Regions from separate parts of the Streptomyces sp. NPDC004539 genome, predicted to be linked through region 2. Evidence: riboswitches for the same ligand, from Rfam matches in the RefSeq annotation. Region 2 holds a riboswitch; the other holds the start of a gene.
The links. A riboswitch is a leader RNA that binds a small molecule or an ion and turns the genes downstream of it on or off. The one in region 2 is predicted to bind cyclic di-AMP.
Positions count from the first base shown of each region.

Region 1: another riboswitch for cyclic di-AMP. It lies ahead of ABZX85_RS18350 (transglycosylase SLT domain-containing protein); the one in region 2 lies ahead of ABZX85_RS41035 (transglycosylase family protein).

Region 1 is NZ_JBEXLS010000008.1:61,185-65,390, reverse strand. It holds gene ABZX85_RS18355 (polyprenyl synthetase family protein) at 1-812, opposite strand, end outside; cyclic di-AMP (ydaO/yuaA leader) riboswitch at 1,276-1,451, shown strand; gene ABZX85_RS18350 (transglycosylase SLT domain-containing protein) at 1,457-1,918, shown strand; gene ABZX85_RS18345 (HAD family hydrolase) at 1,991-2,818, opposite strand; gene ABZX85_RS18340 (GNAT family N-acetyltransferase) at 3,250-4,206, shown strand, end outside.
Region 2 is NZ_JBEXLS010000029.1:77,042-81,247, forward strand. It holds gene ABZX85_RS41025 (septum formation initiator family protein) at 1-46, opposite strand, end outside; gene eno (phosphopyruvate hydratase) at 172-1,458, opposite strand; gene ABZX85_RS41035 (transglycosylase family protein) at 1,730-2,455, opposite strand; cyclic di-AMP (ydaO/yuaA leader) riboswitch at 2,460-2,666, opposite strand; gene ABZX85_RS41040 (transglycosylase family protein) at 2,853-3,935, opposite strand; gene ABZX85_RS41045 (cytochrome P450) at 4,104-4,206, opposite strand, start outside.

The DNA.
Region 1 (4,206 bases), on a different contig from region 2:
AGGAGTTCGCACAGGGCGACGTCCTCGGCGAGGCCGAGCCGGGCGGCGCGCTCGCGCAGGCGCAGGACCGGGAGCGTGGGGATGCCCTCGCGCAGGTCCGTGCCGGGGGTCTTGCCGGACTCGTGGGAGTCGGAGGCGATGTCGAGGACGTCGTCCGCGAGCTGGAAGGCGACGCCGAGGCGTTCGCCGTACTGCGTGAGGACGTCGACGACGGTCTCGTCCGCGCCGGAGGTCATCGCGCCGAAGCGGCAGGAGACGGCGACCAGGGAGCCGGTCTTGCCGGCGAGGACGTCGAGGTAGTGGTCGACCGGGTCGCGGCCGTCGGTGGGCCCCGCGGTCTCCAGGATCTGGCCGGTGACGAGCCGTTCGAACGCCTCGGCCTGGATGCGGACGACCTCGGGCCCGAGGTCGGCGAGGATCTGGGACGCGCGCGCGAAGAGGAAGTCACCGGTGAGGACGGCGACGGAGTTTCCCCAGCGGGCGTTGGGGCTGGCCACCCCGCGCCGGACCTCGGCCTCGTCCATGACGTCGTCGTGGTACAGCGTGGCGAGGTGGGTGAGTTCGACGCCGACCGCCGACGGCACGACACCGGGCGCGTACGGGTCGCCGAACTGCGCGGAGAGCATCACCAGCAGTGGCCGGAATCGTTTGCCCCCGGCGCGCACGAGGTGCTGCGCGGCCTCCGTGATGAAGGGGACCTCGCTCTTGGTGGCTTCGAGCAGGCCCTCCTCGACGGCCGCCAATCCGGCCTGGACATCGGCTTCCAGTGCCTGGTCCCGCACGCTCAGCCCGAACGGCCCGACGACGGTCACGAGGGATCTCCTGTCTGCTGTTGCCCACGGGCGAATGTTGGCGATTACACGGTTTGTCGATAGGTCGCTGCCCTCACTCAAGTCAGCGTATCCGGTCACGTTTCGATCACCGATAGCCCCCACGGTTACAGCACGGGCGCTATCGGATCACGCCCGTTATGCATCCGATCGACCAATAAGACACGTCATATTCAGACATAAATACCTTGTGTCCATTTTGCCGTTATTGCTATTTCGTGAGTTGAGTCACGGGCACTTTCTTCACCCACCCTCCCCCGCACCCCTCCTCCGCCGTTCCCCCGTTGGCCAGTTGACGCTTGGCGATCGCAAAGGATCAAGCACCCCATACGCCTCAGGCAGAGGTCAATAGGGACGAGATGTGAATCCGGCACTTGTTCCGGACATGTGCTCTCGCATACGTTCCGCCGGGTCGGGCGGACGCCTAATCCTGCCGCCGCCCTTCACCACCCCATCGACGAACCACTCGCGTACGGCAGGAGCGGGGGACCCAGGTAGTACGCCGCACCGGACACGCTCCGGGACGGCTAGGGGTGAAGCCGTGCCACCTCCCCGGTGGACCGGCCGGGCACCTCCCCGCCCGAACCCGACAGCTCACCTCGCAGGCGCCGGAGAGGAACACCGCCATGCCTGCAATCCGCAAGAAGCGTCTCGCCCGAGCCCTCGCCGTCGCCGCCACCGGCACGGCCCTGCTCGCCCTCCCGATCGTCGGCGCGACCAGCGCGTCCGCCGCCGGCGGCACCTCGTCGACCACGGTCGCCGGGTACCCGAACACCCTGGACGGCTGGATTCGCGAGTCCCTCGCGATCATGGCCCAGAAGGGCATCCCGGGCAGCTACGACGGCATCTACCGCAACATCATCCGCGAGTCCTCCGGCAATCCCTGGGCCATCAACAACTGGGACTCCAACGCCGCCGCCGGGACGCCCTCCAAGGGCCTCCTCCAGGTCATCGACCCGACCTTCCAGGCGTACCACGTCTCCGGGACCGCGTACGACCCGTACGACCCGGTCGCGAACATCACCGCCGCGTGCAACTACGCGGCGGCGGTGTACGGGTCGATCGACAACGTGTTCGGCGCGTACTGACCGTCCCTGTGGGAGCCCCGGTTTCGGATCGGGGCTCCCTCGGCGTCCGTACCGGCCCTCCAAGGGCTCGCGTTACGGAAACATCCGTTCAAGAACGGTCGCCACACCGTCCTCCTCGTTCGAACCGGTGACCTCGTCGGCCACCGCCTTGAGCTCCGGGTGCGCGTTCGCCATCGCGACCCCGTAGGCCGACCACTCGAACATCGGGATGTCGTTCGGCATGTCCCCGAAGGCGACCGTGTCCTCCGGGGCGACCCCGAGGCGCTCGGCGGCCAGCGCGAGACCCGTCGCCTTCGTGACACCGCTCGGCTGGAGCTCGACCGTGCCGGGCCCCGACATCGTGACGGTGGCGAGCGAACCGACCGCCGCGCGCGCGGTGGCCGCCAGTTCGTCGTCCGTGAGCGCCGGGTGGCGCAGGAGCACCTTGCTGATCGGCTCGCACCAGAGATCCTCGCGACGGCCCACGCGCAGCGCCGGGAGCGTCGGGTGCGGCATCAGGTAGCCCGGTTCGATCAGCGTCAGCCCGTCCACGCCGTCCTGGTCGACGGCGGCGTACACCTGGCCGACCTCCGCCTCGATCTTGCCGAGCGCGGTCTCCGCGAGTTCGCGGTCGAGCGTGACGGACCACAGCAGGCGGTCCGCGCCGGCGTCGTACACCTGCGCTCCCTGGCCGCACACCGCGAGCCCTCTGCCGCGCAGGATCTCCAGCAGGGGGCGCACCCGGGGGGCCGGGCGGCCGGTCACCACCAGGTGCCGCGCGCCGGCCTCCACGACCCGCTGGAGGGCGTTCAGCGAGCGGTCGGAGAAGGTGTCGTCGGCGCGGAGCAGCGTGCCGTCCAGGTCGGTGGCGACGAGGGCGTACGCGCGCGTGCCGGAAGCGGGGGTGGTGGGTGCGGCCATGATCAGAGAATACGGACCGCACCGGCCCCGGGAGGCCCGACCGACCGGCTCGCCCCGGCCCGCGCCCGCCACAGGCCCACGACCTCCGGGAGCACCCGCGAATCGGCCACACGTCGCCCCGCGCGGGAGGGCCGGAAACCGGTCGCCCGGCAGGGGAACGGGCACCCGCGCGGAGAGACCGGTTCACCTGGCGCGCGCACGCGCAGGAGGGCCGGTTCGCGAAACCGCCCTCCCGCGCGGGGCGACGGCGGCGTCCTTCCGGCGGCCCGGTGGCCCTCCGGGGTGACGTTCGTCATCGAACTGCCATCGAATTCCCAACGCTTCTGCGAAGACTGCACCGGTTGGCAACAACATGAGCCGCTATCTACCGCGGGCCCTGTCTGGAGGGGTACGGTCCAGGTGTCCAGGGGGGACTTGATCGGGGGGTCAGGTTGAACAGTGGGCGCATTCGTGTGCTGCGCGCGCAGGAGTTGGGCGAGGGGGAGCGGGAGCGCTGGCGTGCGCTGCGCGCCGTGTCGCCGGCCCCGCGCAATCCGTTCATGGAACCGGAGTTCGTCGAGGCCGTGGGGCGCGTACGGGCGCGTGCGCGGGTCGCGGTGGTGTACGAGGGGCGTGAACCCGTCGGGTTCCTCCCCCACGAGCGCGGTCCGCTCGGTATGGGCCAGGCCCTCGCGCACGGCGTCTCGGACGCCCAGGGCGCGATCCTGGCGCCCGGACTCGGCCTGGACACCGCCGAGTTGATGCGGGCCTGCGCCCTGTCGAGCTTCGCCTTCGACAACCTGGAGGCGGAACAGGCCCTGTTCGTCCCGCACGCCGCCGCCGAGTACCCGGCCTATGTCATCGACGTCGAGAAGGGCTACGAGACCTACGAGTCGGTGCTGCACGGCCAGTCGCCGAAGTTCCTGCGGACGACACTGGCGAAGGAACGCAAACTGGGCCGCCAGGCGGGCGAGTTGAGGTTCGTGTTCGACGAGCGGGACCCGGCCGCGCTGCGCGCGCTCATGGCCTGGAAGTCCGCGCAGTACCGCCGCACCGGCCGCCGCGACCGGTTCGCGCAGGAGTGGATCACCCGCCTGGTCGGGCTGCTCGCGCAGACGCGCGCCCCGGAGTGCGCCGGCACGCTCTCGGTCCTGTACGCCGGTGAGCGCCCCGTCGCCGCGCATTTCGGGCTGCGCTCGTCGACCGTGCTGGCCTGCTGGTTCCCGTCGTACGACACGGAGTTCGCGAAGTTCTCGCCGGGGCTCGTGCTGCATCTGCGGATGGCCGAGGCGGCGGCGGCCGAGGGGATCGGCACGCTCGACCTCGGGCGGGGCGCCGCCGAGTACAAGGACGCGCTGAGGACCGGGGAGATCCCCGTGTACGAGGGGGCGTGGACGCGGCCGGGGATG
Region 2 (4,206 bases):
GGAGTCTGGTCGCGGTGGAGAACCGGTCCTTGTCCTTGACGGCCATGCGCCGCGCCTCCCGTTCCCGTTCATACGTGCGTACGTCCCCGCACACGGTACGGGACCGGGTACGGGGACGTACGGACGACGCCTCTCAAGGGGCGCCCCTTAGGGGGATCAGCCCCTAGAGGTTCAGCCCTTGAAGCGGGGGAACGCGGACCGGCCGGCGTACACCGCCGCGTCGTCCAGGATCTCCTCGATGCGCAGGAGCTGGTTGTACTTGGCGACACGCTCGGAGCGGGCCGGGGCGCCGGTCTTGATCTGGCCGCAGTTGGTGGCGACGGCGAGGTCGGCGATCGTGACGTCCTCGGTCTCGCCGGAGCGGTGGGACATCATGCACTTGAAGCCGTTGCGCTGGGCCAGCTCGACGGCGTCCAGGGTCTCCGTGAGGGAGCCGATCTGGTTGACCTTGACGAGGAGCGCGTTGGCGGCGCCGTCCTCGATACCGCGGGCGAGGCGCTCGGGGTTGGTGACGAAGAGGTCGTCGCCGACGATCTGGACCTTGTCGCCGAGGCGGTCGGTGAGGACCTTCCAGCCCGCCCAGTCGTCCTCGAACAGCGGGTCCTCGATGGAGACGAGCGGGTAGGCCGCGACCAGCTCCTCGTAGTACTCCGTCATCTCGGCGGCGGAGCGCTCCTTGCCCTCGAAGAGGTACTTGCCGTCCTTGTAGAACTCGGAGGCGGCGACGTCGAGCGCGAGGGCGATCTGCTCACCGGGGACGTACCCGGCCTGCTTGATCGCTTCGAGGATGAGGTCCAGGGCGTCCCGGTTGGAGCCGAGGTTCGGCGCGAAGCCGCCCTCGTCGCCGAGGCCGGTGGACAGGCCCTTCGTCTTCAGGACCTTCTTCAGCGTGTGGTAGACCTCGGTGCCCCAGCGCAGGGCCTCGGAGAAGGACTCGGCGCCGATCGGCGCGATCATGAACTCCTGGATGTCCACGTTGGAGTCGGCGTGCGAGCCGCCGTTCAGGATGTTCATCATCGGCACCGGCAGGAGGTGCGCGTTCGGGCCGCCGAGGTAGCGGAAGAGCGGCAGGTCGGACGCCTCGGAGGCGGCGTGCGCGACGGCGAGGGAGACGCCGAGGATGGCGTTCGCGCCGAGCGAGCCCTTGTTGTCGGTGGCGTCCAGGTCGAACATGGCCTGGTCGATCAGGCGCTGCTCGGTGGCGTCGTACCCGACGAGCTCCGGGCCGATCTGCTCGATGACGGCGAGGACGGCCTTCTCGACACCCTTGCCCTGGTAGCGGTTCGGGTCACCGTCGCGCAGCTCGATGGCCTCGAAGGCACCGGTGGAGGCGCCGGACGGGACGGCGGCACGACCGGTGCTGCCGTCGTCGAGGCCGACCTCGACCTCGACGGTGGGGTTGCCTCGCGAGTCGAGGATTTCCCGGGCTACGACGACGTCGATGGACGGCACGAGCATCTCCTTCTTGGAATGTGGCACAGGTTCTGCGAGACGAGCCTAACCGGCCCGGGGCGAACGGCCAGCCCGCCCACCGCCCCGATGGCAGAACCGAGAGTAAATTGTTTCTGAACGGAACAAAACTGCCCGCAAAAAAACCCGCTCCGGTGCGTACGGGGGAACACGCACCGGAGCGGGGGCCCGTGAGAACGGGGGGGGATGGTCCTCACGAGAGCTCTACTGTGAGGTCCACGGATGTGAGCGGCCTGTGGTTCAGCTGCGGACCGGCTGTCTACTTGAGGTGGAGCTGCTGGCCCGGGTAGATGAGGTCGGCGTCCTGGATGATGTCCTTGTTGAGCTGGAACAGCTTCTGCCAGCCGCCGGCCACCTTGTGCTTGGCGGCGATGGAGCTGAGGGTGTCGCCCTTGACGACCTTGTACTCGCCGTCGCCCTTCTTGACCTTCTGGCCGGTCGGGGTGGTGACGGTCTTGGAGGGGGTCGTCTTCTTGGCGGCGGCCGGACGCTCGGTGGAGCGGGTGGCGGCGGGGGTCTCGGTACGGCTGCTGGAACCGCTGGACGAGGAACCGCTGGACGAGGAACCGCTCGACGACGAGCCGGAGTTGGAGGACGAGCCGCCGCTGTAGGTGGCGCCCGACAGGCCCACACCGCAGCTCGGCCAGGCGCCCTTGCCCTGCGAGGCGAGGACCTTCTCGGCTATCTCGATCTGCTGCGACTTGCTGGCCAGGTTGGCGGTCGAGGCGTACGCGGTGCCGCCGTACGCGGCCCAGGTCGACGCGGAGAACTGGAGCCCGCCGTAGTACCCGTTGCCGGTGTTGATGGACCAGTTGCCGCCGGACTCGCACTGCGCGACGGCGTCCCACTCGGAGGCGGTGGCGGCGGAGGCGCTGCCCGCGGCCATCAGCGGGGCGGCGACGGCCACACCCGTGACACTGGCGAGCGCGACGACACGGGTGGCCTTGGACGGGCGGCGGTGCTTGCCCTTGCCGGAGAACAGCATGGATCGATCCCCTCACCGACGCCTGCGAGGTGAGCTGTCGGGTTAGGGCCGGTTGAGTTGCCCTGTCACTTCCGTGACTTCACCCCAAGCCGGTTCCGGCGGCGTCAACCACCGTCCCCAGCACTTACCTTGGGTCCCCCGCTCCTGCCCACGGCGCTTGCGCGACGACTGTTCCCGGACGGCCGCTGGCAGGATTCGGCGTGTGCGGCAGCCGGGGCTCGGGTTGCCGAGCGGTCACGACCGTAGACATGCGCCGAGCGGATTTTCAAAGACGATCAGGGCTTCTGAGACTCATCCCACACTTTCGCCAAAACGGACATTCAACACGAAGCCGGACGCCGAACTGCCGTGTTTCCGCCCGCTTTTACGCCTTTGCGTACGCCGCCCCAGCTCTCGTTCACTTGCCGAGAGACAGCGTCTGACCGGGGACGATGGCGCTCGGGTCGGCCCCGATGAGCCGCTCGTTCGCGGCGTAGAGGGCCCGCCATCCACCGTCAAGCTCAAGGGAGTCGGCGATGGAGCTGAGCGTGTCCCCGACCCGGACGGTGTACGACGCCGGCTCGTCCGCGCTCACCCCGCGGTGCTTGCCGGTGCCGGCGGTGGAGAGGGTCGACGCGCTCTCGACCGGGACGATCGGGAACGGGAAGGCTCCGACGGCCGCGCCGACGCGCGTGTCGACGAGGCTCCAAGACCCGGCGGACTGTGCCGCATTGTCCGAATTCTCCGCACTGTTCCCGTTCGGCGTTCCTGTGGATTTACCGTCCGGAGTCCGTGGGGCGTCCGGGGTGACGATCCGGCCCGAGCCGCTGTTCTTGCCGGCCTCGGCGGAATTCCCGGCCTCGGCCGAGGAGTCGGGCGCCTCGGGGGTCGTCTCGGCGGACTTCCCGGGGGTGGAGGGGGACGGCGACGGCGACGCCGGAGTGGGGGTGGGCGACGGCGAGGCGGCCGGGTCCGTACCGCCGGAGGCGCCCGAACCGGCCGCCGAGCCCGACCCGTTGGACGTACCCGACGTTCCGGACGAGCCGGACGTACCGGTCGAACCCGTACCCGGGCTCGCGCTCGCGTCCGTCGCCGCCGCGCCGTTCTCCTTCGTCAGGCCCGCCGTGAGCGCGCAGATGGGCCAGAAGCCCGGCCCCTGGTCGGCGAGGATGCGCTTGCCGACCTCGATCTGCTCGGCGCGGCCGGCGAGGTCGGGGCGCTCGGCGTAGGCGAGGCCGCCGTACTTCTTCCAGTCGTCGAGCTTGATGTGCAGCCCGCCGAACTGGCCGGAGCCCGTGTTCTCGTCCCAGGCGGCGTCCGTCTCGCAGCCGGCCACCTTGTCCCAGACGGTCGTCCCCTCGACGCCGGCCGGGTTGCCGGCCGCGCTCGCGCCGGTCGCGCCGAGCAGGGGGATGGCGATCGCGGAGCCGGTCACTCCGGCGGCCACGAGGAGGGCCGGAGCCTGGCGGGGGCGACGGTGACGGCCGTTCCCGGAGAGCATGCGGACGCCTTTCTCACGACGACAGGGGGAGTGCGGCGCGGGGCCGCTTCGGTGCGGTGTGGGGCCGCTCCGGCTTGCGAACGTATCGGCATACGATCACTTGTCACAAGTTCATGCCGCGCAGATCACGTGAAGATCACGGAGTTGAGGGCGTGTCATGTTTGCTTTTCACGCCGTCTTCGTGAAGCTGACCGGCAATGTCCGCAGGCCACGCATGATGAGACCGCCTCGCCACCTCAACTCCTCGGGGCTCACGGCGAGTTGAAGGTCC